Regions from separate parts of the Hydrogenophaga sedimenti genome, predicted to be linked through region 2. Evidence: predicted binding sites of a transcription regulator. Region 2 holds the regulator's gene; each other region holds the start of a gene.
What was found. The regulator sigma-54, encoded in region 2, starts transcription at its own class of promoters, with help from an activator protein. The targets are predictions, from matches to a motif close to TGGCANGNAANCTGCTTT.
Positions count from the first base shown of each region.

Region 1: a site for sigma-54 is predicted at 4,136-4,153, ahead of ACS5NL_RS14235 (P-II family nitrogen regulator). Genes of this name have one in related genera too.
Region 3: a site for sigma-54 is predicted at 6,530-6,547, ahead of nifE (nitrogenase iron-molybdenum cofactor biosynthesis protein NifE). Genes of this name have one in related genera too.

Region 1 is NZ_JBPZHA010000008.1:78,773-88,232, forward strand. Features, by position in the region: gene metH (methionine synthase) at 1-1,518, shown strand, start outside; gene ACS5NL_RS14225 (zinc ribbon domain-containing protein) at 1,568-2,368, shown strand; gene ACS5NL_RS14230 (YifB family Mg chelatase-like AAA ATPase) at 2,406-3,959, opposite strand; gene ACS5NL_RS14235 (P-II family nitrogen regulator) at 4,237-4,575, shown strand; gene ACS5NL_RS14240 (ammonium transporter) at 4,607-6,211, shown strand; gene ACS5NL_RS14245 (hypothetical protein) at 6,407-6,649, shown strand; gene glcE (glycolate oxidase subunit GlcE) at 6,740-7,867, shown strand; gene glcF (glycolate oxidase subunit GlcF) at 7,871-9,100, shown strand; gene ACS5NL_RS14260 (VOC family protein) at 9,210-9,460, shown strand, end outside.
Region 2 is NZ_JBPZHA010000001.1:532,663-542,122, reverse strand. Features, by position in the region: gene ACS5NL_RS02520 (THUMP domain-containing class I SAM-dependent RNA methyltransferase) at 1-1,208, opposite strand, end outside; gene ACS5NL_RS02515 (RNA polymerase factor sigma-54) at 1,335-2,960, opposite strand; gene lptB (LPS export ABC transporter ATP-binding protein) at 2,973-3,755, opposite strand; gene lptA (lipopolysaccharide transport periplasmic protein LptA) at 3,752-4,402, opposite strand; gene ACS5NL_RS02500 (thiol:disulfide interchange protein DsbA/DsbL) at 4,540-5,178, opposite strand; gene ACS5NL_RS02495 (SPOR domain-containing protein) at 5,253-5,963, opposite strand; gene argS (arginine--tRNA ligase) at 5,978-7,651, opposite strand; gene ACS5NL_RS02485 (PsiF family protein) at 7,798-8,232, shown strand; gene ACS5NL_RS02480 (HTH-type transcriptional regulator ArgP) at 8,363-9,268, opposite strand; gene ACS5NL_RS02475 (LysE/ArgO family amino acid transporter) at 9,380-9,460, shown strand, end outside.
Region 3 is NZ_JBPZHA010000019.1:8,519-17,978, forward strand. Features, by position in the region: gene nifH (nitrogenase iron protein) at 171-1,052, shown strand; gene nifD (nitrogenase molybdenum-iron protein alpha chain) at 1,139-2,596, shown strand; gene nifK (nitrogenase molybdenum-iron protein subunit beta) at 2,624-4,183, shown strand; gene ACS5NL_RS21755 (2Fe-2S iron-sulfur cluster-binding protein) at 4,334-4,681, shown strand; gene ACS5NL_RS21760 (hypothetical protein) at 4,687-5,082, shown strand; gene ACS5NL_RS21765 (hypothetical protein) at 5,093-5,578, shown strand; gene ACS5NL_RS21770 (hypothetical protein) at 5,589-5,945, shown strand; gene ACS5NL_RS21775 (ferritin-like domain-containing protein) at 5,958-6,437, shown strand; gene nifE (nitrogenase iron-molybdenum cofactor biosynthesis protein NifE) at 6,580-8,064, shown strand; gene nifN (nitrogenase iron-molybdenum cofactor biosynthesis protein NifN) at 8,086-9,460, shown strand, end outside.

The DNA.
Region 1 (9,460 bases), on a different contig from region 2:
CACCTGCTGCCCTACATCGAGGAAGAAAAGCGCCAGCTCGAAGCGGCCGGCGGCGACGTGAAGAGCAAGGGCAAGATCGTGATCGCGACCGTCAAGGGCGACGTGCACGACATCGGCAAGAACATCGTGACGGTGGTCCTGCAGTGCAACAACTTCGAGGTCGTGAACATGGGCGTGATGGTGCCCTGGCAGGACATCCTGAAGAAGGCCAAGGAAGAGGGCGCCGACATCGTGGGTCTGTCGGGCCTGATCACGCCCAGCCTGGAAGAGATGCAGGTGGTGGCGGCCGAGATGCAGAAGGACCCGCATTTCCGCGAGAAGGGCATTCCGCTGCTGATCGGCGGCGCGACCACCAGCCGGGTGCACACGGCGGTGAAGATCTCGCCGCACTACGCCGGACCGGTGGTCTACGTGCCCGACGCCTCGCGCAGCGTGAGCGTGGCGCAGGGCCTGATCGGCGACGGCCGCGTGCAGTACCTGGCCGAGCTCAACGCCGACTACGAGAAGGTGCGCCAGCAGCACGCCAGCAAGAAGCAGGTGCCGCTGTGGCCGCTGGCCCAGGCCCGCGCCAATGCGACACCGGTCGACTTCACTGCCCACGCGCCGGTCGCGCCCCGCTTCATTGGCCGCCGCGTGTTCAAGAACTTCGATCTGGCCGAGGCCGCGAAGTACATCGACTGGGGCCCGTTCTTCCAGACCTGGGACCTGGCCGGCCCGTACCCGGCGATCCTCGACGATGAGGTGGTCGGTGAGCAGGCGCGCAAGGTGTTCGCCGACGCGCAGGCCATGCTCAAGAAGATCGTCGACGGCCGCTGGCTGACGGCGAACGCGGTGATCGGCCTCTACCCGGCCAACCGCGTGAACGCGGACGACATCGCGCTCTACGCCGACGAAGCGCGCCAGCAGCCGGTGCTGACCTGGCACGGCCTGCGCCAGCAGACCGAGAAGCAGGAGATTGACGGCGTCATGCGCCCCAGCCGTTGCCTGGCCGACTTCGTGGCGCCGGCGGGCACGGCCGACTACGTGGGCCTGTTCGCGGTGACGGCCGGTGTCGGCGCCGAGAAGAAGGAACAGCAGTTCCTGGCCGCGCACGACGACTACAGCGCGATCCTGTTCAAGGCCCTGGCCGACCGGCTGGCCGAGGCGATGGCCGAATGCATGCACCACCGCGTGCGCACCGACCTCTGGGGCTACGCGGCGGGCGAAGCGCTGTCCGGTGAAGACCTGATCAAAGAGAAGTACCAGGGCATCCGCCCGGCGCCGGGCTACCCGGCCTGCCCGGACCACTCGGTCAAGCGCGCCATGTTCGCGCTGCTGCAGGCCGACGAGATTGGCATGGCGCTGACCGACAGCCTGGCCATGACGCCGGCCGCCAGCGTCAGCGGCTTCTATCTCGCGCACCCGGACAGCACCTACTTCAACGTCGGCAGGATCGGCGACGACCAGGTGCAGGATCTGGCGGCGCGCAGCGGTGTCGAGGCGTCCGAACTGCGGCGCTGGCTGGGGCCCAGTCTCTGACAGGGGTTGTGCTAAAACCCTTTTCCCCTCCTGCTTGAACACTGCATCCATGGCGCTTGTGTGTCCGTCCTGTGGCGCGGAAAACCGGGACAAGGCCCGGTTCTGCCGGGGATGCGCACGACCGCTGGAGCGGCCGGGCGAAGCCGATCCGTCCGCGGACCCGCGGGAGCGGCGGCGCCGGGCCGCGGCCGCACGTGCGGCCAGCAGCCCGTCCCGCTCGCGCTGGACCGCCGCCATCGTGGGTGCGGTGCTGGCCCTGGGCGTCGGCTGGTGGCTCGGGGCGCGCCAGCAAAGCCCGGCGCCGGCCCAGGCCGCGGCCCGGCCTGCGGTGTCGGCCCCTGCTGCTGCGGGAGGACCGGCCGCCGCGAACGCACCGCTGCAGCCGCTGACGGCCGTGCCCGCCGCCAGCCCGGTGGATCCTCCCGTTGGCGGTAGCGCGAACGCCGAACCGGAGTCGGCCGCCGCGGTCGACCGCCTGCACCAGTCGGTCGAGATGCTGGAGCGCCAGGACCGTGCCCGCGCGGCGGTGCTGGAACAGCAACGCCTGAAAGTCGCCCAGGAGAAACAACGCGCCGACGAAGCCCGCCGCCGCACCGACGCATTGGCCGCCGCCGCCAGCCCGGCTTCCGCCACGCCCGCCGCCGTTGCCCAGGCCAACGCACCGGCCGCGGCACCGGCGCCGACCGCCGCGCCCTCGGTCGACCAGCTGTGTGCGGGCAGCAGCAACGTGTTCGCGCGCGATTTCTGCCGCATGCGCGAGTGCGGCAAGCCGGGCTACGCGAGCGACCCGGTCTGCGTGCGTTTCCGCCAGATGGAAGAGACCCGGCGCCAGGAAGCCGAGCGCCGCTGACCACGCCCCGCTCAGGCCCACAGCCGGCGCGCGAAACCTAGCCCGCGGCCCGCAGTGCCCGCCGGTACTGCACCGCTTCGGCGATCTGCGCCACGCCCACCGACTCACTGCCCGCGAGGTCGGCAATCGTGCGCGCCACGCGCAGGGCGCGGTGCGTGCTGCGCGCGCTCCAGCCCAGCCGCGCGGCGGCGGTCTGCAGGAACTTCAGGGCCGCCGGTTCGACCTGCGCATGTTCGTCCAGCGACTGGCCCGAGAGCTTCTGGTTGATGTGGCCCTGGCGCGCCTGCGCGCGCGCACGCGCCGCCACCACGCGCTCGCGCACCGTGGCACTCGCTTCGCCGGCGCCACGCTTGAGCAGTTCGTCGGCGGGCAGGGCGGGTACCTCCACATGCAGGTCGATGCGGTCCAGCAGCGGGCCGCTCAGGCGCCCCTGGTAGCGGGCGATCTGGTCGGGCGTGTCGCGGCAGGGCTGGGTCGGGTGGCCGAGAAAGCCGCAGGGACATGGATTCATCGCGGCCACCAGCTGAAACCGTGCGGGAAATTCGCTTTGCATCGCCGCGCGCGAGATGCGGATGTGGCCACTCTCCAGCGGTTCGCGCAGGGCTTCGAGCGCGGCGCGCGGGAACTCTGGCAGCTCGTCGAGAAACAGCACACCGTGGTGCGCGAGTGAAATTTCGCCAGGTTTCGGCGGTGAGCCACCACCGACCAGCGCGACCGCGCTGGCGCTGTGGTGCGGCGCGCAGGTCGGGCGCAGACCCCAGCGGTCCGGATGGAAGCGGCCGGCCAGCGAGGCCACGGCTGCCGACTCCAGCGCCTCGTCGGTGTCCATGGCCGGCAGCAGGCCGGCAAAGCGCTGGGCCAGCATGCTCTTGCCCGAACCTGGCGGGCCAAGCATCAAGATGGAATGCCCCCCGGCGGCCGCAATCTCCAGCGCGCGCCGTGCCGCCGCCTGCCCCTTGACGTCGGCCAGGTCGGAGTAGGTTTCGCGCGAGCCGGGCGGCGTCGGCGACAGGCGCGCCCAGGCCGCTTCGTCCGGTACGGTCTCGGGTGCGCCGTTGGCCCCGTCGGGCAGGAACTGCGCGACCACGTCCAGCAGGTGGCGGGCGCGGAACACCTGGGCCTGCGGCACCAGCGCGGCCTCTTCGGCACTGCCCGGCGGCAGCACCAGCCGGGTGGGCCGGCCCGATTCACCGCCGCGGTGCAGCGCCAGGCTCATCGCCAGCGCGCCGCGCACCGGCCGCAGCTCGCCGCCCAGCGACAGCTCCCCCGCGAATTCCCAGCCGACCAGCTTCGCGCTGTCGATCTGGCCCGCCGCAGCTAGGATGCCCAGCGCGATCGGCAGGTCGAAACGACCGGAGTCCTTGGGCAGGTCGGCCGGCGCGAGATTGACGGTGATGCGCTTGTTGCTCGGGAATTCGAGCCCTGCGTTGGCGATCGCTGATCGCACGCGCTCGCGCGCTTCCTTGACTTCGGTGTCGACCAGGCCGACCAGCGTGAAGCTGGGCAGGCCGTTGGCCAGATGGACTTCGACCTGCACCGGCCGGGCTTCGAGCCCGATCAGCGCGCGGCTGTGCACCAATGACAAACCCATTTGCTCATTCCTCCCTGTTTCGGTGCGCGACCGGTTGCGGGTCGCCGTGCACATGTTTGGTGCGGCCTGATGGCCGGCGCGCGGAAATCATGGCATGGGGTGGGGCGTACCGCAGCCCCTCCCGGGGGGATGTATCCCTCTGTAAACCATGCGGAAGACCGAGGGGAGGGGCCGGCTGGCACGGTCCGTGCATTGACCTGTCAGCGATTGCATCAAACCGTGGTGTCTCCAGGCCTTGCCGCCCGGCACCATCCCACCGAAGAAGAGGTAACACAGCATGAAAATGGTTTCCGCCATCATCAAGCCGTTCAAGCTGGACGAGGTGCGCGAGGCGCTCTCCGGCATGGGCGTGCAGGGCATCACCGTCACCGAAGTCAAGGGCTTCGGACGCCAGAAGGGCCACACCGAGCTCTATCGCGGCGCCGAATACGTCGTCGACTTCCTGCCCAAGGTCAAGATCGAAGCCGCGGTCGACGACAGCCTGGTCGACCGCGTGATCGAAGCCATCGAAGGTGCCGCGCGCACCGGAAAGATCGGCGACGGGAAGATCTTCGTCACCTCCCTCGAACAGGTGGTTCGCATCCGCACCGGCGAGACCGGCAAGGAAGCCCTCTGATCCCAGCACCCGAATCAGAAAGAGCACCAACATGAAAAAGCTACTCGCCACCCTGCTGCTGGGTGCAGGCCTGACCTTCGGCGCCTTCAGCGCCATGGCCGAAGACGCCCCCAAGCCGGCCGAAGCGCCCGCCGCGGCGGCTGCCGCCGCGCCGGCCGAGGCTGCCAAGCCCGCCGACGCTCCTGCTGCGGCGCCCGCTGCCGACGCCGCCAAGCCGGCCGAAGCGGCCGCTGCACCGGCTGACGCTGCCAAGCCTGCGGAAGAAGCCAAGCCCGCCGAGGCCGCTGCCGCTCCCGCACCGTCTCCGAACAAGGGCGATACCGCCTGGATGTTTGTCGCGACCCTGCTGGTCATCCTGATGACCGTGCCTGGCCTGGCGCTGTTCTATGGCGGCCTGGTCCGCAGCAAGAACATGCTGTCGGTGCTGATGCAGGTGATGGTGACCTTCTCGCTGATCGTCGTGCTGTGGGCCGTCTACGGCTACAGCCTGGCCTTCACCGAGGGCAACGCCTTCATCGGTGGTTTCGACCGCCTGTTCATGAAGGGCGTCTGGGACAACGCCGCCGGCACCTTCGCCAACGGCGCGACCTTCAGCAAGAACACGCCGATGTACGAGATCGTGTTCGCCGCCTTCCAGGCCACCTTCGCCGGCATCACCTGCACCCTGATCGTGGGCTCGTTCGCCGAGCGCATGAAGTTCAGCGCCGTGCTGCTGTTCTGCGCGATCTGGTTCACCTTCTCCTACGCCCCGATCGCCCACATGGTCTGGTTCTGGATGGGTCCTGACGCCTACACCGGCAAGGAAGTGGTCGACGCCATGAACGGCAAGGCCGGCTACATCTGGCAGATGGGTGCGCTGGACTTCGCTGGCGGTACCGTGGTGCACATCAACGCCGCCGTCGCCGGTATCGTCGGTGCCTTCATGGTCGGCAAGCGCATCGGCTACGGCAAGGAAGCCATGGCCCCGCACAGCCTGACCCTGACCATGGTCGGCGCCTCGCTGCTGTGGGTGGGCTGGTTCGGTTTCAACGCCGGTTCCGCTCTGGAAGCCAACGGCTTCGCCGCCCTGGCCTTCATCAACACCTTCTTCGCCACCGCCGCCGCCGTGCTGGCCTGGTGCGTGGGTGAAGCCCTGGCCAAGGGCAAGGCTTCGATGCTGGGTGCCGCCTCCGGTGCCGTCGCCGGCCTGGTCGCCATCACCCCCGCCGCCGGCAACGTCGGCGTGGTCGGTGGCCTGGTGATCGGTCTGCTGGCTGGCTTCGCTGGTCTGTGGGGTGTGACGGGTCTGAAGAAGATCCTGGGCGCCGACGACTCGCTGGACGTGTTCGGCGTGCACGGTGTCTGCGGCATCCTGGGTGCCCTGCTGACCGGCGTGTTCAACAGCCCCAACCTGGGCGGCCCCTCGGCCGTCGCCGACTGGACCACCGTGGCCATGATCACCGGCGACGCCTACTCCATCGCCAGCCAGGTCTGGGTGCAGGCCAAGGCCGTGCTGATCACCATCGTGTGGTCCGGCGTGGTCTCGCTGATCGCCTACAAGATCGTCGACCTGACCATCGGCCTGCGTGTGACCGAAGAGCAGGAACGCGAAGGTCTGGACATCAGCTCGCACGGCGAAACCGCCTACAACCGCTGACCGGACTTCTGGTCCCCCGCGGCGTGATTCACTGACGCGATTCACGAACCACGCCGCTGTTTTCGAGAGTCTCCTTTGGATGTTCGACCCGCGCGCCGCAAGGCCGCGGGTCTTTTTTCGTTTTGGTGAATGGATCACTGACAGGCTCGCCCGCGCTGGCGAACATCCGCGGCGTCACACACCGGGGAGGAATCCATGTCTGTCCACACACGCACACGCCCGATGCGGGTCGCGCTGATCCTGCTGGTCCTGGCTACCGCCGGCCTGGCCCAGGCCGCACAAGCCAGCAAAGCCAGGACCGGCCAGAAAGCCGCGTCGGGTTCGGTCAGGTTCATCGACGCGCCGTCGTCCGAAAGCCCGGCGGCCCGGGAGAAGCGGCTGCGCCGCGAGTGCCAGGGCCGGGTCAATGCCGGCGCCTGTCTGGGCCACACGCGCTGAACGTCCTGCGGGCCGGACCGCAGCCCGGATTGCAGCCGGCCGTGCAAAAAATTCAAAGCGCCCGGCGGGGCCGCCGCTACCATGGCGGCCATGCAAGACAGCCCCACCAACGACGTCCCGACCGGCCTGATCGAGCAGGTCCGGTCGGCCGCCGCATCCCGCACGCCGCTGCGCATCCGCGGCGGTGACAGCAAAGCCTTCTACGGTGAAAAAACCGGCGGGCAGCCGCTGGACACGCGCAGCTGGAGCGGCATCGTCGCCCACGAACCCAGCGAGCTGGTGATCACCGTGCGCGCCGGCACCCCGCTGGCCGAGGTCGAGGCGGCGCTGGCCGGGACGGGGCAGCACCTGCCGTTCGATCCGCCGCACTTCGGTGACGGCGCCACCATCGGCGGTGTGGTCGCCGCGGGCCTGGCCGGGCCGGCGCGGGCCACGGTGGGTGGCGTGCGCGACTACGTGCTGGGCGCCCAGTTCATCAACGGCCAGGGCGAGTGGCTGACCTTCGGCGGCCAGGTCATGAAGAACGTGGCCGGCTACGACGTCAGCCGTGCGCTCGCCGGCTCCATGGGCACCCTCGGTGTCATCACCCACCTCTCGCTCAAGGTGCTGCCGGTGGCGCCGGCCGAAGCGACCCTGGTGTTCCGGCTGGGCCAGCACGACGCGCTGGAGCAGCTGCACTGCTGGGGTGGCCAGCCGCTGCCCATCAACGCCAGTTGCTGGGTGAAGGACGACACGGCGGCCGATGCGCCCGAACTGCTGTTCCTGCGCCTGCGTGGTGCCGTCGCGGCGGTGGCGTCGGCCTGCGAGCGCCTGGCGCGCGAGGCCGGTGGCCAGCGCATGGACAACGCCCAGGCCGGACCGGACTGGGCCGCCTGCCGCGACCAGAGCCTGCCGTTTTTCAATGCCCCGTCGCCCGGGCTGTGCCTGTGGCGCCTGTCGCTGCCGCAGACCGCGCCGGTGCTGGACCTGCCGTTCGCCCAGCTGATCGAGTGGCAGGGCGCGCAGCGCTGGTTGTGGGCGCCCGCCTCGGCGGCCGCGCAGATCCGCGCCGCTGCGGCCGCGGTGCAGGGCCACGCCACGCTGTTCCGCGCCGGGACCGACGGCGCACCCAGCGTGCGCCGCTTCGACGTCGAAAGCCCGGCGCTGCAGACCATCACGACACGGCTGCGCGAGGCCTTCGACCCGCAGGGCCTCTTCAACCCGGGCCGGATGGGATAAGCCATGCAGACCAAGCTCTCCCCCGAATACCAGAACACCCTCGACGGCCAGGCCGCCGAGGCGATCCTGCGCAAGTGCGTGCACTGCGGCTTCTGCACCGCCACCTGCCCGACCTACCAGCTGCTGGGTGACGAACTCGACGGCCCGCGCGGCCGCATCTACCTGATGAAGCAGGTGCTCGAAGGCGCCGAGCCGACGCGCGCCACCCAGATGCACCTGGACCGCTGCCTGACCTGCCGCAACTGCGAGAGCACCTGCCCCAGCGGCGTGGACTACGGCCACCTGGTCGACATCGGCCGCAAGCTGGTGGACGCCAAGGTGCCGCGCCCGGCCGGTGAAAAAGCCGTGCGCTGGCTGCTCAAGGAAGGCCTCACCTCGCCGGCCTTCGGCCCCGCCATGAAACTGGGCCAGCTGGTGCGCGAGCTGCTGCCCGAGACGCTGAAAAACAAGGTGCCGGCGAAGCAGGACGCCGGCCGCTGGCCGACCGCGACCCATGCGCGCAAGGTGCTGATGCTCGCGGGCTGCGTGCAGCCGGCCATGATGCCCAACATCAACACCGCCACCGCGCGCGTGCTCGACGCCGCCGGCATCCAGACCGTGGTCGCCCCCGAGGCGGGCTGCTGCGGCGCGGTGAAGTTCCACCTCAACGACCAGGACGGCGGCACCGCGCAGATGCGCGCCAACATCGACGCCTGGTGGCCGCATGTGGAGGCCGGCGCCGAGGCGATTGTGATGAACGCCTCCGGCTGTGGCGTGACGGTCAAGGAATACGGACACATCCTGCAGCACGACAGCGCCTACGCCGCCAAGGCCGCACGCATCAGCGCGCTGACGAAAGACCTGAGCGAGCTGCTGCCCGCGCTGGTGCCGGTGCTGAAACCGAAGCTGGCGCAGCAACCGGACGCCAGAAAGCTGATCGGCTTCCACCCGCCCTGCACCCTGCAGCACGGGCAGAAGCTCAAGGGCGGCGTGGAGCAGCATCTCGCTGCGCTGGGCTTCAGCGTGCAGGTGGCCAAGAACGAGGCGCACCTGTGCTGCGGCTCGGCCGGTACCTATTCGGTGCTCAATCCCACGCTGTCGTACCAGCTGCGCGACCGCAAGCTCGGTCACCTGAACGAGCTGCAGCCGGCGGTGATCGCCAGCGCCAACATCGGCTGCATCACCCACCTGCAGAGCGGCACGTCCACGCCGGTGCGACACTGGATCGAACTGCTCGACGACGCGCTGGCCTGAACGGCGGGCGCGCCACCCTGTTGCAACCACTGCCAGCCTGCTGACAACACGCTGGCAGGAGGGGGTCCGCAGACTCCGGGTTCTGTTCAACCCATTCCTGGAGTCCCTCATGGCACATGCCCTCAACTGGTTCGAGATCCCCGTCGCCGACATGGACCGCGCCGTGCGCTTCTACGAGGCGCTGACCCGCCAGTCCCTCAAGCGCGAAGCCTTCGGCGGCCCCGGCCAGGAGCTGGCGGTCTTCCCCGGCGAACGCGAGACCGATGTGCGCGGCGCGCTGTTCAAGAACCCGGCCATGCGGCCGGCCGACCAGGGCACGCTGGTCTACCTCAACGCCGGCGAGACCCTCGAACCCTGGCT
Region 2 (9,460 bases):
AGCTTGAGGTCGGGCGTGAGCAGCCAGGCGCTCCAGCCGGCGTAGTGGCTCTTCCAGTGCGTCGCCAGCTGCTGGAAGAAATCGCTGCCGTCGCTGCCATCGGCCATCTGCGCGCTCTCGCGGCCCAGGCCCGCCTCGGGCGCAGGTTTGGCGCCCACGGTGAAGGTGCGTGGCGCGCGGCCACCGCGCTCGACGGCGCGCTCCTGCGCATTCTGTCCGGCCACACCGGCGGCCGCGATGCGCTCGCCATAGGGCGGGTTCAGCAGCATCACGCCGGGTCGATCCGTCGGCGGCATGCGCTGCAGCGCGTCGCCGCCACGCAATTCCATCGCGAACGCCACGCCCGCGCGTTCGGCGTTGCGCTGCGCGAAGTCGACCATGCGGAACGCGACGTCGCTGCCGAACACGATGGGCTTGCGCCCGGCCGGCCAGTCGCGGCGCTGTTTCGCGGCCTCGTCCTTGAGCGCGTGCCAGACGTGCGGCTGGAACGGCAGCAGCTTCTCGAACGCAAAACGGCGCTGCAGGCCCGGCGCCACGTGCAGCGCGATCTGCGCCGCCTCGATCGCCACCGTGCCGCTGCCGCAGCAGGGGTCGTACAGCGGCACGATGTCGTCCAGCGTGGCCGCCTCGGCGCCGTTCCAGCCGGTCGCCGCGATCATGGCCGCCGCCAGGGTTTCCTTCAGCGGCGCATCGCCCTTGTCCTCGCGCCAGCCGCGCTTGAACAGCGGCTCGCCCGAGGTGTCGATGTAGAGGCTGACGGTGTCGGTGGTCAGGTGGGCGTAGAGCCGCACGTCGGGCCAGGTGGTGTCGACGCTGGGCCGCTCGCCGCGCCTGTCGCGAAAGCGGTCACAGACCGCGTCCTTGATCTTGAGCGCCGCGAAGTTCAGGCTCTTGAGCGGGCTGTGCTGCGCCGTGATCTCGACCTTGATGGTCTGCTGCGGCGTGAACCAGATTTCCCAGGCGATCTCGCCGGCGGCCTGGTACAGGTCGTTCTCGCTGCGGTAGCCGCCGTGCCAGAGCTGCACCAGCACGCGCTGCGCCAGCCGGCAATGCAGGTTGAGCTTGAGCGCGTCGCGCCACGAAGCCTGCAGCGCCACCCCGGCGCGCCACTTCTGCACCTCGGTCTCGCCGGTGATGCGCGTGACCTCGGCGGCCAGGTAGTCCTCCACGCCCGCGGCGCAGGGGAGGAAGAGTTGAAGCTGGTTCATGAATGGAAACCTAATGGACAAACACAGCACGTTCGGCACAGACCCCTTCCAGCGTGCACCACGGAACCGGCTTTGCCGGGCCGTTGGTGCAGCCCCCTGGGGGGTGACGCGAAGCGGCGCAGGGGGTTACAAAGCTTTGCGCAGGTTCGCGGGCGCGATGCGCAGCGCCTCGCGGTATTTCGCGACCGTGCGGCGCGCGCACTCGATGCCCTGCTCCTTGAGCAGGTCCGAGAGCTGGTTGTCCGACAGCGGCTTGGACGGTTCTTCGGACGCGATGAACTGCTTGAGCAGGGCGCGCACCGCCGTGCTCGACGCGTTGCCACCGGTCTCGGTGCCCAGGCTGGAGCCGAAGAAATACTTCAGCTCGTAGGTGCCGAACGGCGTGGCCATGTACTTGGCGGTGGTGACGCGGCTGATGGTCGATTCGTGCAGGCCCAGCTCGTCGGCGATCTCGCGCAGCACCAGCGGGCGCATCGCCAGTTCGCCGTGCATGAAGAAGTTGCGCTGGCGCTCGACGATGGCCGAGGACACGCGCAGGATGGTGTCGAAGCGCTGCTGGATGTTCTTGATGAACCAGCGTGCTTCCTGCAGGCGCTGCTGCATCGCGGCGTGACCGGCTTCGCCGCCACCGTCGCGGCCGCGCCCGCGCATGGCGTTCGCGTAGACGTCGTGCACCCGCAGGCGCGGCATGACCTCGGCGTTGAGCGTGACCTTGAAGCCGCGGCCGGCGCGCGTGACGATCACGTCGGGCACCACCACGTTGCGTTCGACATCGACAAAACGCCGGCCAGGCTTGGGCTCCAGCCGCGCGATCAGCGCCAGGCCGGAGCGCACGGCCTCGTCGTCCTGTCCGGTGCTCGCGCACAGGCGCTTGACATCGCGCTTGGCGATCAGCTCCAGCGGCTGCTCGCAGATCGCCAGCGCGGCCCGCGCCGCGGGCGTGTTGCGCAGTTCCAGGATCTGCAGCCGCAGGCATTCGCCCAGATCGCGGGCGCCGACGCCGGAGGGCTCCATCTGCTGCAGCCATTGCAGCGCCGTGCCCAGCCGCTGCTCGATCGCCTCGACTTCTTCGAACGGCGGTTCGGCTTCGGCCGGCGCCGAGGCGGTCAGGTGCCAGCAGGCCCGCGCCAGATCGTGCAGGCTCTCGTCGAGGTAACCGTCGTCGTTGAGCGACTCGATCAGGAAATACAGGGCCGCAGCATCTTCGTCCGACAGACGCAGGCAGCGCGCCTGCTCGTGCAGGTGGTCCTGCAGGCTGACCGGCTCGCGGGCCAGTTCGGCCGCGGTCGCGGTTTCGTCGTCGCCGCCGGACGCGTTGTTGTTGCGCGCCGGCGCGTCGCCGCCCCACTCGCTGTCGTCGGGCGCCATCTCGACCGTGCCGTCGCCTTCCCAGCTCTCTTCCACCGGGGACGCGCCGTCGAGCCGGCTCTCGACCTCGTCGGCGCCCCCGCTCTCGGACGACTCCGTGGACGAGCTGCGTGTGTCGGCGTCGGGCAGGCGCGGCTCCGGCGCGGTTTGTGCCGCCTCCGCCAGTTGGTCGGCGGCCACGACCGGCGCATCGGCAGCCTCGACGCCGAACTCTTCGCGTTCGGCCGTTTCTTCCCCGCGGTCGAGGAAAGGGTTCTCGTCGAGCATCTGCTCGACTTCCTGGGCCATTTCGAGCGTCGACAGCTGCAACAGCCGGATCGATTGCTGCAGCTGGGGGGTGAGGGCGAGATGCTGCGAGACCCGCAGCGAGAGACCTTGCTTCATCCGCTCAGGGCATCACATGCGGAAGTTTTCGCCGAGATAGACGCGGCGCACCTCGGCGTTCTCCACGATCTCGGCGGTGGTACCGCTGGCCAGCACCTGACCATCGCTGATGATGTAGGCGTGGTCGCAGATGCCCAGTGTCTCGCGCACGTTGTGGTCGGTGATCAGCACACCGATGCCACGCGACTTGAGAAAGCTGATGATGTGCTGGATTTCCAGCACCGCGATCGGGTCGATGCCGGCAAAGGGTTCGTCCAGCAGGATGAACCGCGGACGGGTCGCCAGCGCACGGGCGATCTCGACCCGGCGGCGCTCGCCGCCCGACAGCGCGGGCGCCGGCGAGAGACGCAGATGGTCCACCCGCAAGTCCTTGAGCAGCTCGTCGAGGCGGCCACGGATCTCGTCTTCCGACAGCCGCTCACCCTGCTCGTTGTGCTGCAACTCCAGCACGGCGCGCACGTTCTGCTCGACCGTGAGCTTGCGGAAGATCGACGCTTCCTGCGGCAGATAGCCCAGACCCAGTCGGGCGCGCCGGTGGATCGGCAGGGATTCGATGCGGGCGCCGTCGAGCAGGATCTCGCCGCCGTCGGCCCGCAGCAAGCCCACGATCATGTAGAACGACGTCGTCTTGCCGGCACCGTTGGGTCCGAGCAGCCCGACCACCTCGCCCTTGTCGACCGACAGCGAGACGTTCTTGACCACCTTGCGGCTGCCGTAGGCCTTCTTCAGACCATGGACCTCCAGGCGGCTCTGGCTCGCCACGGCGCCCGGTGGGCTGGCGGAGGTTCCGCTCACTTCTTGGGCTCGGTGATCTTGACGCTGGGGCGCAGCGTGGCCGGCTCGGCCGACGGCTGGGGAGGCGGCGTCTTGCCCGCTTTTTCCTCTTCGGGAATCGGCGTCAGCATGGCGCGCACACGGCCGGACGGGTTGGCCGCCGTCTTGCTCTCGGCGCCGCCCTTGACGGTGAAGACCTCGGTCTGGCTGTTGTAGAGGATCTCGCTGCCCACGCTCTGGTCATTGAGCTGCGTGCCACGGTAGCGGCGCAGCACGGCGCGGCCGGTGAACAGCACGGTCTGGGCCTTGCTGTCGTATTCGATGCGGTCGCCTTCGCCTTCGATCCACTCGTCCAGGGCTTCGCGCTTCTGGCGGAAGAATCCGGGGGTGGCGGGCGTGCCCACCAGCAGGCCGAGCTGGTTGCCCTGGGTATCCTGGCGCACGTCCAGCTTGGAGCCGCGCATCACGATCGTGCCCTTGGTCAGCACCACGTTGCCATTGAACACGCTGGTCTGGCGGTTCTCTTCGTAACGCAGGGCATCGGCCTCCACGTTCATGGGCTTGTCCTTGTCGGCTTTTTCCGCCTGCGCCGCCCAGGGGGACAGCAGGCCGGCGGCCGCAACAAACAACCAGGCGATCGGACGGGAGGGTTTGACGTGTTGGTGCATGGCTTTTGGGGGCACAGATCTTGCATTCATTGTAGCGGTGCCAAGCGCAATTCGTGCCCTTGACAAGAGACGATTCCTGTCCGGAAACGGCAAGGCCCGCGCAGGGCGGGCCTTGTGCGGTGCCGGCGGACCGACGATCAGCCCTTGCGGGCCTCGGCGATCAGCGAATCGGCCACCAGCAGGGTCTTGGGACCCTGGCCGGGGATGTAGAAACGCCCGGCGATGCCCAGGGCCGGCGTGCCCTCGACCTGGTAGGCGTCCTGCAGGCCGACGGCCTTCTGGGCCGACTTGACGGCCGCGCCGTCGTAGATGGCAGTGAACTTCTCGCGGTTGACGCCCTGTTTCTCCACCCAGGCCAGGATGGCCGGGGTCGTGGTCAGCGGCAGGCGCTCTTCGTGGTACGCCTTGAACACCTTGCCGTGCAGCTGCTCCAGCAGGCCCATGGCCTCGAGCGTGAAGTACAGGCGCTGCATCGGCACGAAGTTCTGGTTGAAGGCCACCGGCATGCGGCGCACGGTCACATGCGGCGGCTGCTTCTTGATCCACTCGCTGAACACCGGCTCGAAATTGAAGCAGTGGATGCAGCTGTAGGCGAAGAACTCGACCACTTCGACCTGGCCCGCCGGGCTGTCGGTGGGCGCCGGCTTGGCCAGCCTGGTGTAGTCCGTGCCTTCCTTGAAGGCCACGCGCTGGGCCAGGGCGGGCGACAGGCCCAGACCCGCCGCGGCGGCGGCACCGGCGGCCATCAGGCCGCGGGAAAATTCTCGACGTTGCATGGATTCAAACTCCTTGAAAAGACCCGGTTCAGGCTCGCCCGACCGGGAAAAGTTCCCCCGGGGCCGGCGCAGGCTCAGCGCTGCACCCGCACCAGCGCGGCTTCGACGCCATTGGTTTCGAGCTGCTCCCGCGTCGCGTCGGCCATGCCCTTCTGGTTGAAGGGCCCCATGCGGACCCGGTACACCTGACGCCCGTTCTGCTCGCGTTCGGTGATCGAGGCCTCCATGCCCAGCATGGCCAGGCGCGCCTTCTGCGCCTGCGCCTCTTCGGGCGACTTGAAGGCGCCGGCCTGGACAAAGTAGCTGAACGGATCGGCACCCGCGGCCGGTGCCGGATCGGCACCCGGCGCACCGGTCTTGGCCTTCACCAGATCGCCCAGCGGGTCGGCACCCGGCTTGGCAGACGCGGTGTCCTTGCCATCCTTGGCGGCATCGGGCTTGGCTGCGTCGGGCTTGGCGGCGTCTTTCCCGTCCTTGTTGTCCTTGCCATCCTTGGCCACGGCAGCGGCCTCGGTCTCCGTGGTCGCGGCGGGAGCCGGCGGCGTGGGCAGTGGCGGAGCCTTGTTGACCAGCCCGGCGTTCGGGTTCCAGCCCTTGTTGCGTTCGGCCTCGGCGGCATCTTCGGCCGGCTTGCGCGTCACGCCCCGGTCCACGAACGGCACCGGCACGCGGGTCACGTACACCGCCACCGACAGGGCCAGGCCCAGACCGATGAGCAGGCCGACCACGAAGCCGACCAGGGTTCCGCCGCCTTGCGCTTGCGCCTGAGAAAGAAGTTTTTTCATGGAATCGGGGGATCTCACATCTTCTGCGGGGCACTCACGCCCAGCACTGCCAAGCCATTGTGCAACACCTGCGCGGTCGCCCGGACCAGCGCCAGGCGCGCCAGCTTGACCGCTTCGTCGTCCACCAGGATGCGCTCGGCGTCGTAGTAGCTGTGGTACGCGGCGGCGAGTTCGCGCAGGTAGAAGGTCACATCGTGCGGCGCGAAGTCGGTGGCCGCCGAGGTCAGCATGGCCGGGTACTTGGCCAGCAGCAGCATCAGCGACTGCGCGGCCGGCGAGTCCAGCGGCGACAGGTCGACACCCGCCAGCGTGGCCGCGTCACCGCCCCACGAAGCCAGCACCGAGCAGATGCGCGCATGGGCGTACTGCACGTAATAGACCGGGTTGTCGTTGTTCTTCTGCACCGCCAGATCGACGTCGAAGGTGTATTCGGTGTCGGGCTTGCGGGACAGCAGGAAGAAGCGCACCGCGTCCTTGCTGGTCCATTCGATCAGGTCGCGCAGGGTCACGTAGCTGCCCGCGCGCTTGCTGATCTTGACCTCTTCGCCCCCACGCACCACACGCACCATGGTGTGCAGCACGTAGTCGGGGTAGCCCTCGGGGATGCCCACGCCCGCGGCCTGCAGGCCGGCGCGCACCCGCGCAATCGTGCCGTGGTGGTCGGTGCCCTGGATGTTGATGACCTTGCTGAAACCGCGTTCCCACTTGCTGATGTGGTAGGCCACGTCGGGCACGAAGTAGGTGTACGAACCGTCGCCCTTGCGCATGACGCGGTCCTTGTCGTCGCCGTAGTCGGTGGACTTGAGCCACAGTGCGCCGTCCTGCTCGTAGGTCTTGCCGGCCTCGACCAGTTTCTTCACCGTCGCGTCCACGCGGCCGCTGGTGTAGAGGCTGGATTCGAGGTAGTAGTGGTCGAACTTGACCTGGAAGGCCTGCAGGTCCAGGTCCTGTTCGTGGCGCAGGTAGGCCACGGCGAACTGGCGGATGCTGTCGAGGTCGTTCACGTCGCCGCTGGCGGTGAATTCGCGGTCGTCGGCGTGCACCGTTTTCTTCGCCAGGAAGTCGTTGGCGATGTCCTGGATGTAGTCGCCGTTGTAGGCCGCTTCGGGCCATTCGGCATCGCCCGGCTTGAAGCCCTTGGCGCGCAGCTGGGTGCTGGTGGCCAGGGTGCCGATCTGCACGCCCGCGTCGTTGTAATAGAACTCGCGGTGGACGTTCCAGCCCTGGGTGCTGTAGAGGCTGCAGATCGCATCGCCCAGCGCGGCCTGGCGGCCGTGGCCCACGTGCAGCGGGCCGGTGGGATTGGCGGAGACGAACTCGACCATCAGGCGCTGGCCGTTCGAAGGCTGGACTCCGAAGCCCTGCGCCGCCTCCAGCACCTCCCTGACGATCTGCTGCTTGGCCGCGGGCTTCAGGCGCAGGTTGAGGAAGCCGGGACCGGCGATCTCGATGTCGGCCACCCACTGCTGGTAGACCGGCAGGGCCAGCAGTGCGGCCTTGAGCGATTCACCGACCTGGCGCGGATTGAGCCTGAGCGGCTTGGCCAGCTGCATGGCGGCCGTGATGGCGTAGTCGCCATGGGCAGCGACCTTGGGCGATTCGAAGGCGGCCTTGTCGCCGGCGCCGGGCGTGAGCTGGTCCAGCGCATGAGCGAGGCCGGCCAGCAGTTCCTGTTTGATCTTGAGCATAGGGCAGCGATTTTAGGTGGCGGGCGGGCCGACACCGCCGGACGGTGCACTGGAAAACCCGGGGCGCCCCGTCAGAAAGCCTTAAGAAAAAAAGGTGTATCGTGCCTGCGCCCGATCCCGGGCTCATCCCTACCCAAAGGCAAGACATGAAACATCTGCTGACCCTGATCGCCCTGACTGGTTCCCTTTCCATGGCCATGGCCCAGACCGCAGCCCCCGCTGCTGCCCCGGCCAAGGCGCCTGCCGCGGCTCCTGCCGCTGCGGCAGCACCCGCCGCCAAGGCCCCGGCGGCCGCGCCCGCCGCCGCACCGGCTGCCGCCGCTGCAGCTGCCCCGGCCGCCGAAAAGAAGCCGACCGAGCAACAGAACCGCATGAAGACCTGCAACGCCGACCCGAAGGCCAAGGCCCTCAAGGGCGACGAGCGCAAGACCTTCATGAAGGGCTGCCTGTCCGGCGATGAAGCCGCCGCCGGTGGCAACAGCCAGCAGAACAAGATGAAGACCTGCAACGCCGACGCCAAGACCAAGGCACTCAAGGGCGACGAGCGCAAGAAGTTCATGAGCACCTGCCTCAAGGGCTGACCCCCCTGCGCCGCTGACGCGGCTTCCCCCCTGCTGCGCGGGGGGACCACACCTGCGGCCCGGCGAAGCCGGTTCCGCGGTGTGACTGGGCAAGGCACCTCGCTCCTGCTGCGCCTTGCCGTGCAGACCACTAGTTTGATTTCTGCGGCAGTGCGGCGTGCGCCGCGTCCTTGACCGCCTGTGTAAGCCGTTGTGCCGACAGCGGTTCGCGCGCCCAGTGTTGCCAGTACAGGGCCACGTCCACCGTCGCGCCCGGCAGCAGTTCCTGCATCCCGGGCCGCCCCGGCAGATGCTGTTCGGGCACCATGCCCCAGCCCAGTCCCAGTTCGATCGCTTTCTCGAAGGCGTCCACCGCCGGTGCGTAGTGGCGCGGGTAATTGGGCTGGCTCAGGCCGAAGTGCTGTTTCAGGAACGCGTCCTGCAAGGCATCCTTGCGGTTGAAGATGATGGCCGGCAGGGCCAGCAGCTGGTGCGGTGACACTGCACCGGAAGGCGTGCGGCACTGCGCGACCATTTCGGGCGCCGCCACGCAGCAGTAGCGCGCCACGCCGAGCGGTTCGGCCACGCAGCCGCGCATCGGCTCGGCCAGCGCCGTCACGCAACCGATCACATCGCCACTGCGCAGCAGCGCGTGCGTGTGGTCCTGGTCGTCGATCACCACATCCAGCAACAGGCGGTGCCGCTGCAGCAGCGGCGCCACGCCGGGCAGGAACCAGCCGGAGACCGAATCGGCGTTGATCGCCACGCTCAGGCTCTGCCAGCCATCGCCGGCCCGCGCCGCATCGCCGCGCAGTCCGGCCAGCAGATCGGTCTCCATCAGCCGCACCTGCTTCACATGCGCCAGCAAGGCCTGCCCGGCCACGGTCGGACGCACCGTCTTGCCGCGCACCAGCAGGCGCTGGCCCAGTTGCTCTTCCAGCGACTTGATGCGCAACGACACCGCCGCCAGGGTCAGGTTCAGCGCCTGGGCGGCCGGCCCGAAACCGCCGTGTTCGACCACGGCGGCCAGGGCATCGAGGGGGCGGGCGTCTAGCATGAATCAATTATTTCTTGAGTGATCTCATTTTAAGTTGAATCCATTTAACAAAAGACCGGAAAGGCACACACTGCCGCCATCGCATTCCTTCTTTCCACGGATTCCAGAACCATGACCCTCGCTTTTCCCACCTTCACCTCCGGCATGGTGCTGAGCCTCTCGCTGATCATGGCGATCGGCCCGCAGAACGCG
Region 3 (9,460 bases), on a different contig from region 2:
GTCGGCACACAGCGGCATGGGCATGGCACGGAAGCTGCGAAGGGGAGGCTGCGCGGACTCAAGTCCTGCCGATGCGTGATCCGATAACAAGAGCAATGGGCACGTCAGGCTGAACTGGTCGCGGTGTATCGCAACCTTGGTTTCAACCCCTTCATCACTGGAGTACTGACATGGCTAAGCTTCGTCAAATCGCCTTCTACGGCAAAGGTGGCATCGGCAAATCCACCACTTCGCAGAACACCCTCGCGGCCCTGGCCGAGATGGGCCAGAAGATCCTCATCGTCGGCTGCGACCCCAAAGCCGACTCGACCCGCCTGATCCTGCACGCCAAGGCCCAGGACACCATCCTCTCGCTGGCCGCCGAAGCCGGCTCGGTGGAGGACCTGGAGCTCGAGGACGTCATGAAGATCGGCTACCGCGACATCCGTTGCGTGGAATCCGGTGGTCCTGAGCCAGGCGTCGGCTGCGCCGGCCGCGGCGTGATCACCTCGATCAACTTCCTGGAAGAAAACGGCGCGTACGAAGGCGTGGACTACGTGTCCTACGACGTGCTGGGCGACGTGGTGTGCGGCGGTTTCGCCATGCCCATCCGCGAAAACAAGGCGCAGGAAATCTACATCGTGATGTCGGGCGAGATGATGGCCATGTACGCGGCCAACAACATCTCCAAGGGCATCCTGAAGTACGCCAACAGCGGCGGTGTGCGCCTGGGCGGCCTGGTCTGCAACGAGCGCCAGACCGACAAGGAACTGGAGCTGGCCGACTCGCTGGCCAAGATGCTGGGCTCGCGCCTGATCCACTTCGTGCCGCGCGACAACATCGTGCAGCACGCCGAGCTGCGCCGCATGACCGTGCTGGAGTACGCGCCCGAGTCCAAGCAGGCCCAGGAATACCGCACCCTGGCCCAGAAGGTCCACGGCAACGCCGGCAACGGCACCATCCCCACCCCCATCACGATGGACCAGCTGGAAGACCTGCTGATGGAGCACGGGATCATGAAGACCATCGACGAGTCCGAAGTCGGCAAGACCGCCGCCGAACTGGCCGCCTGATCGCCCCCTGAGCCGCATCCGGTGCGCCCTGGCGGCGCACCGGATCGCGGAACACCAGAGCCATCCACCATCCACTGGAGTTCCCCATGACCGCCACCGTTGAAGAGCGCAAGGCCGCCAACAAGGCCCTGATCGATGAAGTGCTCAAGGCCTATCCCGAAAAGATGGCCAAGCGCCGTGCCAAGCACCTGAACACGTACGAAGAAGGCAAGCCCGACTGCGGCGTGAAGTCCAACATCAAGTCCCTGCCGGGCGTGATGACGATCCGCGGCTGCGCCTACGCCGGCTCCAAGGGCGTGGTCTGGGGCCCCATCAAGGACATGATCCACATCTCCCACGGCCCCGTGGGATGCGGCCAGTACAGCTGGGCCGCCCGCCGCAACTACTACATCGGCATGACCGGTGTGGACACCTTCGTGACGATGCAGTTCACCTCCGATTTCCAGGAGAAGGACATCGTCTTCGGCGGCGACAAGAAGCTCGACAAGATCATCGACGAGATCCAGGAACTGTTCCCGCTGAACAAGGGCATCTCGATCCAGTCCGAATGCCCGATCGGCCTGATCGGCGACGACATCGAAGCGGTGTCGAAGAAGAAGAGCAAGGAATACGAAGGCAAGACCATCGTGCCCGTGCGCTGCGAAGGCTTCCGTGGCGTGAGCCAGTCGCTGGGCCACCACCTGGCCAACGACGCGATCCGTGACTGGGTGTTCGACAAGACCGACCCGAACAAGCGCCCCGACTTCGTCTCCACCCCGTACGACGTGGCCATCATCGGTGACTACAACATCGGTGGCGACGCCTGGAGCAGCCGCATCCTGCTCGAAGAGATGGGCCTGCGCGTGATCGCGCAGTGGTCCGGCGACGGCACGATCGCCGAGCTGGAAAACACCCCCAAGGCCAAGCTCAATGTGCTGCACTGCTACCGCTCGATGAACTACATCAGCCGGCACATGGAAGAGAAGTACGGCATCCCATGGTGCGAGTACAACTTCTTCGGCCCGACCCAGATCGAGAAGAGCCTGCGCGAGATCGCCAGCCACTTCGACGACGCCATCAAGGCCAAGACCGAAGAAGTGATCGCCAAGTACAAGCCGCTGATGCAGGCCGTCATCGACAAGTACAAGCCGCGTCTGCAGGGCAAGAAAGTGATGCTGTACGTGGGCGGTCTGCGTCCGCGCCACGTGATCGGCGCCTACGAGGACCTGGGCATGGAAGTGGTCGGCACCGGCTACGAGTTCGGCCACAACGACGACTACCAGCGCACCACGCACTACATCAAGGACAGCACGCTGATCTACGACGACGTGACCGGCTACGAGTTCGAGCACTTCGTCGACAAGATCAAGCCCGACCTGATCGGCTCCGGCATCAAGGAAAAGTACGTGTTCCAGAAGATGGGCGTGCCCTTCCGCCAGATGCACAGCTGGGACTACAGCGGCCCCTACCACGGCTACGACGGCTTCGCCATCTTCGCCCGCGACATGGACATGGCGATCAGCTCGCCGATCTGGAGCCTGACCAAGGCCCCCTGGAAGAACTGACCCCACCCCGTTTTCAAGGAGAGCGTCATGCCCCAATCAGCCGACAAGATCCTCGACCACGAACTGCTGTTCCGTGAGCCCGAGTACCAGGAACTGTTCAAGAACAAGAAGGAACAGTTCGAATACAACCACAGCGACGAGAAGATCGGCCAGGTCATCGAATGGACCAAGACCGAGGACTACAAGCAGAAGAACTTTGCCCGTGATTCGCTGACCGTGAACCCGGCCAAGGCCTGCCAGCCGCTGGGCGCCGTCTACGTCGCCAACGGTTTCCACAAGACCCTGAGCTTCGTGCACGGCTCGCAGGGCTGCGTCGCCTACTACCGCTCGCATTTCTCCCGCCACTTCAAGGAGCCGACCTCCTGCGTCAGCTCGTCGATGACGGAAGACGCGGCGGTGTTCGGTGGCCTGAACAACATGGTCGACGGCCTGGCCAACGCCTACAACCTGTACAAGCCCGACATGATCGCGGTCAGCACGACCTGCATGGCCGAGGTGATCGGTGACGACCTGAACGCCTTCATCAAGACGTCCAAGGAAAAAGGCTCGGTGCCCGCCGAGTTCGATGTGCCGTTTGCCCACACCCCGGCCTTCGTCGGCAGCCACATCACCGGCTACGACAACGCGCTGCTGGGCGTGCTGCAGCACTTCTGGGACGGCAAGGCCGGCACCGCCGAAAAGCTCGAGCGTGTGCCCGACGACAGCATCAACTTCATCGCCGGCTTCGACGGTTTCGTCGTCGGCAACATGAAGGAAATGCGCCGCATCTTCAGCCTGTTCGGCGTGAAGGTGAACGTGCTGTGCGACCCGTCGGGTTCGTGGAGCACCCCGACCGACGGCGAGTTCCGCATGTACGAAGGCGGCACCACCAAGGAAGAAGTGATCGCCGGCCTGCACGCCAAGGCGACCATTGTGTTCCAGGAGTACTGCTGCGAGAAGACCAGCAAGTACATCGCCGAGAAAGGCCAGGAAGTGGTCGTGCTCAACGCGCCCGTGGGCGTGGCCGGCACCGATCAGTTCCTGATGGCCATCAGCCGCCTGACCGGCAAGCCGATCCCGGCCGAGCTGGAACTCGAACGCGGCCTGCTGGTCGACGCCATGGCCGACAGCCAGGCCCACCTGCACGGCAAGCGCTATGCCCTGTATGGCGACCCGGACCAGATGATCGGTTACGCGCAGTTCCTGCTGGAGCTGGGCGCCGAACCGGCCCATGTGCTGGCCACCAACGGCACCGAAACCTGGGCCGCCAAGGTGCAGAAACTGTTCGACAGCTCGCCCTACGGTGCCGGCTGCAAGGTCTACCCCAAGCGCGACCTGTGGCACATGCGCAGCCTGCTGTTCACGGAGCCGGTGGACTTTCTGATCGGCAACACCTACGGCAAGTACCTGGAGCGCGACACCGGCACGCCGCTGGTGCGCATGGTGTTCCCGATCTTCGATCGCCACCACTACCACCGTTTCCCCACCTGGGGCTACGAGGGCGGCATGCGCGTGCTGGTGAACCTGCTGGACGAGTTCTTCGAGGCCCTGGATGCGAACACGATTGTTCCGGGCAAGACGGACTACTCGTACGACATCATCCGGTAACTGGGTCCCCCCCGCGCCGCGCTGCGCGCGTCACCCCCCAGGGGGCGCCGCTGGCGGCCCGGCAAAGCCGGTTCCGCGGCGGCCTGGATTGGGCTCCCCTTGCTCACCCAGGTCGCTGCGGCCCCGGACATCTCTTTCAGTGAGGGTCTTATGGCCAATGTGACTTTCAGTTCGCCGCGCATGAAGAAGGACCTGACGGTCTATGCGGTGGCGGGCGATACGCGGACTTTGCTGGCGGTGGCGAAGGCGAACAATGTGCCGCTGGACTTCGAGTGCGAGAACGGCGAGTGCGGTTCCTGCCAGCTCAAGGTGACGGTGCTGTCGGACAAGACGCCGATCGGTGTCGCTCTGACCGAGAAGGAAAAAACGGTGCTGCGCTTCGCCGGCAAGATCACGCAGCAGCAGATCGAAGACGCCGAGACGAAAGACCTGCCGCCGCCGTGGCGACTGGCCTGCCAGTTCGTGGTGCGCAGCGAAGACATCCTGGTGGAGTTCTGAACATGATGAATGTCGCCCCCCCGGAAGCTTCGTTTCCTGCCCCCCAAGGGGGCGCGGACGCCTTGGGAGCGGCCCGGCGCCGTCCGTACGCCACCCTCGTCAAGACCACGCAGGACGGCCGCCTGGTCGAGGTGATCGACGGCTGGGTGTGCCTCGCTGGGCTCAAGGAAGCCGACACGCTGGTGCCGCTGATCGAGCACCCGAACCGCCAGGCGATCCTGGCGGCGGTGCCGGGCGCCACGCACATGGCGGGCCGGCTGCCGCTGACCCACGAAGAAGCCGCGATCGCGCAGGGCGCGATGACGGCCGAGCAGCGGACCATCGACACCAGCCCGATGGCGATCGCGCAGCGGCTGCGCCGCGCGATGTGGGCCAAGGCCGTCGCCGAAGGCGTGGAGTGATCGGGGCGCCATGATCTATGTCGTCGAATGTCCCCCCGAAGGTGAACCGGCCGCCTGGTTCGCCTACCACCTGGCCGACCTGTCGCGCAAGATCGCGGCCGACGATGCCTGCGAAGCCTGGGAACTGTTCGACGAGGTGACGCCGCGCGCCCTGCTGGACGCGCTGGGGCATGAGCAGGTCGACGCCGAGGCCCGCGCCGCGTTCCCGTCGGTCTGCGCGCTGGGTGACCAGTTCGGCTGGAACACCACGCTCTACCGCGCCGACCACCTGCTGGGGCGCGGTGTGCTCAGTCCCGATCCGGTGGACGAACGCGCGGCACTGCTGGCGGCGCTGGCGGCGCGGCCGGGCGAGCGCCGTGTCTACTGGTCCGACAGCGAAGCGGTGCTGGCCACCGAAGGTGCCGACACCTGGCTCTGCGACGCCACGCGCTGGCGCGCCCGCCACGCCCTGCACCAGCAATTGCTGTCGCTCGAAGTGCTGGCCGACAACCTCTGAAGGAACGCCCATGCTGCACCGCATGCAGTGCGACATCGTGCGGATCGCGGGTGAAACGATCCTGAAGCTGCTGGCGGAGCTGCAGAGCGAGGACGAGCTGTTCGCCAGCGAGGCCACGCTGCACGTGGTCGAGTCGCAGCTGCTGGTGATGTCGCAGACCCTGGCGCACCTGGCGCCCGAGCTGCACCAGCGGCTCCACCGCATCGACTGGCAGGGCTGGGGACAGCTGCACCACCTGCTGGAGTCGGGCGGACAGCCGCGCCGCGAAGCTGTCTGGTACGGCGTGCGCGCGCTGGTGCCGGCGACGCTGGAACTGATCTCCGATCTGCGCAAACGCGAACCGCTCTGGTTTGGCCTGGACTATTGAAGAAAGCACACCATGAACTCCGTTGAAGAATTTCTTGTTCACGCCATTCGCCTTGAACAAGAAGCGGCGCTGCGTTTCGGCCAGCTGGCCGACGCGATGCTCACCCAGGGCAACCGCGAAGTGGGGCGCCTGTTCCGCCAGCTGGCGGACTATTCGAAGCTGCACCTGGCCGACGCACGCGAACGCGCCGGCTACCGCGATCTGCCGCCGCTGCGCCCGGAGGACTACAGCTGGCCGGACATCGAGAGCCCGGAAGCCGCGGCGATCTGGGCGGCCGACCCGATGCTGGGCCGCGAGCAGGCGCTGGAGGTCGCGCTCGAGGCCGAACAGGCCGGGATGGACTACTACAGCAATGTCATGAAGAGCACCATCGACCCCGAGCTGCGCGCCCTGGCCAAGGAGTTCGCCGACGAGGAGGCCGGGCATGTGGCCGAGCTCAAGCGCTGGATTGAACTGCACCGGGAAGGCAAGCCGCTGCCTTCCGATGTCTGATCTCCCACGACCCGTCGCAAACCATCCGTCGCGATTGCTTCAAACCCTTCACTGAAGTCCCCTGACAGCGCCGAAAACCCCGTCTGAAGGCCTGGCATCAAACCTGCAAAGGGCGAGTACCCCACGTTGACAGGAGCTCGCCATGTCGGTATCGCTGAAGGCCAAGATCGCTGAAGTGTTCGAAGAGCCCGGCTGCGACGTCAACCAGGGCAAGAGCGAGAAGGAACGCAAGAAGGGCTGCACCAAGCAGCTCTCGCCCGGCGCGGCGGCCGGTGGCTGCGCCTTCGACGGCGCCAAGATCGCGCTGCAGCCGGTGGCCGACGTGGCCCACCTGGTGCACGGCCCGATCGCCTGCGAAGGCAACAGCTGGGACAACCGCCACAGCGCCTCCTCGCACTCCAAGATCTACCGTACCGGCTTCACCACCGACATCAGCGAGCTCGACGTGATCTACGGCGGAGAGAAGCGCCTGTTCAAGTCGATCCGCGAAATCATCGAAAAGTACGACCCTCCGGCGGTCTTCGTCTACCAGACCTGCGTCACCGCACTGACCGGCGACGACATCGAAGCCGTGTGCCAGCGCGCGGCCGAGAAGTTCGGCAAGCCGGTGATCCCGGTCAACGCGCCGGGTTTTGCCGGCCCCAAGAACCTGGGCAACAAGCTGGGCGCCGAGGCCATCCTGGACTACGTGATCGGCACGGTGGAACCCGAGTTCACCACGCCGTACGACATCAACATCATCGGCGAGTACAACCTGGTCGGCGAGCTCTGGCAGGTCAAGCCGCTGCTGGACGCGCTGGGCATCCGCGTGCTTTCCTGCATCAGCGGCGACGGCAAGTACCACGAGATCGCCAGCGCCCACCGCGCCAAGGTCAACATGATGGTCTGCAGCAAGTCGATGATCAACATCGCGACCAAGATGCAGCAGCGCTACGGCATCCCGTACTTCGAGGGCTCGTTCTACGGCATCAGCGACATGAGCGAGACGCTGCGCGAGATCGCCAGGCTGCTGGTGCAGCAGGGCGCCGACGCCGAACTGATGGAGCGCACCGAGCGCCTGATCGAGGTCGAAGAGGCGCGGGCCTTCAAGCGCATCGCCGAATACAAGGCGCGCCTGACCGGCAAGCGCGTGCTGCTGATCACCGGTGGCGTGAAGTCCTGGTCGGTGGTCGCGGCGCTGCAGGAAGGCGGCATGGAAATCGTCGGCACCAGCGTCAAGAAGAGCACGAAAGAGGACAAGGAAAAGCTCAAGGAGATCATGGGCGAGGGCGCCGACGCCCACATGATCGACGACATGACGCCGCGCGAGATGTACGCGATGCTCAAGGACGCCCGCGCCGACTTCATGCTCAGCGGCGGTCGCTCGCAGTTCGTGGCGCTCAAGGCGCGCATGCCCTGGCTGGACATCAACCAGGAACGCCACCACGCCTACGCGGGCTACGAAGGCATGGTGGAACTCGTGCACCAGATCGACCGCGCGCTGTCCAACCCGGTCTGGCAGCGCGTGCGCATCGCCGCGCCCTGGGGCGACGATGGCGAGACGCTGCCGCTGGTGGACCAGACGGCGCACCTCAGTGCCGTGGCCGCGAAGGCCATGGGGCTGGAGCCCGAAGAAGTCCCCGTCTGAGCGAACCGCACGGAGCACCCCATGGCCAGCGTCGTCGAATCGAAAAAAGCCTGCACCGTCAACCCGCTCAAGATGAGCCAGCCGCTGGGCGCGAGCATGGCCTTCCTCGGGCTGGACAGCTGCATGCCGGTGATGCACGGCTCGCAGGGCTGCACCTCGTTTGGTCTGGTGCTGCTGGTGCGGCACTTCAAGGAAGCGATTCCGCTGCAGACCACGGCGATGAACGAGGTCACCACCATCCTCGGTGGCTACGAGAACATCGAGGCGGCGCTGCTGAACATCCGCAAGCGCGCAGCGCCCCGGCTGATCGCGATCTGCTCGACCGGCCTGACCGAGACCAAGGGCGACGACGTGAACGGCTTCCTCGCGCTGGCGCGCCAGAAACACCCGGAGCTGGCCGACACCGAGATCATCTACGTCTCGACGCCCGACTACGTCGGCGCCTTTGAGGACGGTTTCAAGCACGCGATCACCGGCATCGTGAAGTCGCTGGTGAAGCCGCTGCCGCTGGTGCACGACCAGGTCACGCTGCTGCCGGGCAGCCACCTGTCGCCCGGCGACATCGACGAACTGCGCGAGACCATCGAGGCCTTCGGCCTGAAGGCCATCGTGCTGCCGGACATCTCGGGTTCGCTGGACGGCCACATCCCGCCCGACTGGCGCGGCACCACGCTGGGCGGCACCTCGCTCGAAGAGATCCGTGCGGCCGGCGCCTCGTCGTGGACCATCGGCGTCGGCGAGCAGACCCGCGAAGGCGCCGAGGCGCTGCGGGCGATCAGCGGCGCGCCCTGCGAGATCTTCGAGCGCCTGACCGGCATCGAGGCCAACGACCACTTCCTGATGCGGCTGTCGCAGCACAGCGGCCGCCCGGTGCCGGCCAAGTACCGCCGCCAGCGCAGCCAGCTGCTGGACGCCATGCTCGACGGCCACTTCCACACCGGCGGCATCAAGGTCGCCATCGGCGCCGAGCCCGACCTGCTGCTGGCGATCGGCGCGCTGCTGCACGAGATGGGCGCCGAGCTGAGCTGCTGCATCAGCACCACGCCGTCGGCCGCGCACGCGCTGCTGCCCGCCGAGAAGGTGCTGCTCGGTGACCTCGAAGACCTGGAAACCGGCGCGCAAGACTGCGACCTGATCGTCACTCACGCGCACGGCCGCCAGGCCGCCGAACGCCTGGGCAAGCCGCTGCTGCGCATGGGCTTTCCGGTGTTCGACCGGGTGGGCAATGCGCACCGCGTGCAGGTCGGCTACCGCGGGACCATGAACCTGATCTTCGAGATCGCCAACCTGATGATCGAGCAGATCCCGCACCACCACGCGGGCGACTGGCCGCTCACGCCGGAAGCCCGCCGAGCCGCCACCGCCCGTGGTGGCGTCTCCAGCGCCATCCCCCCCA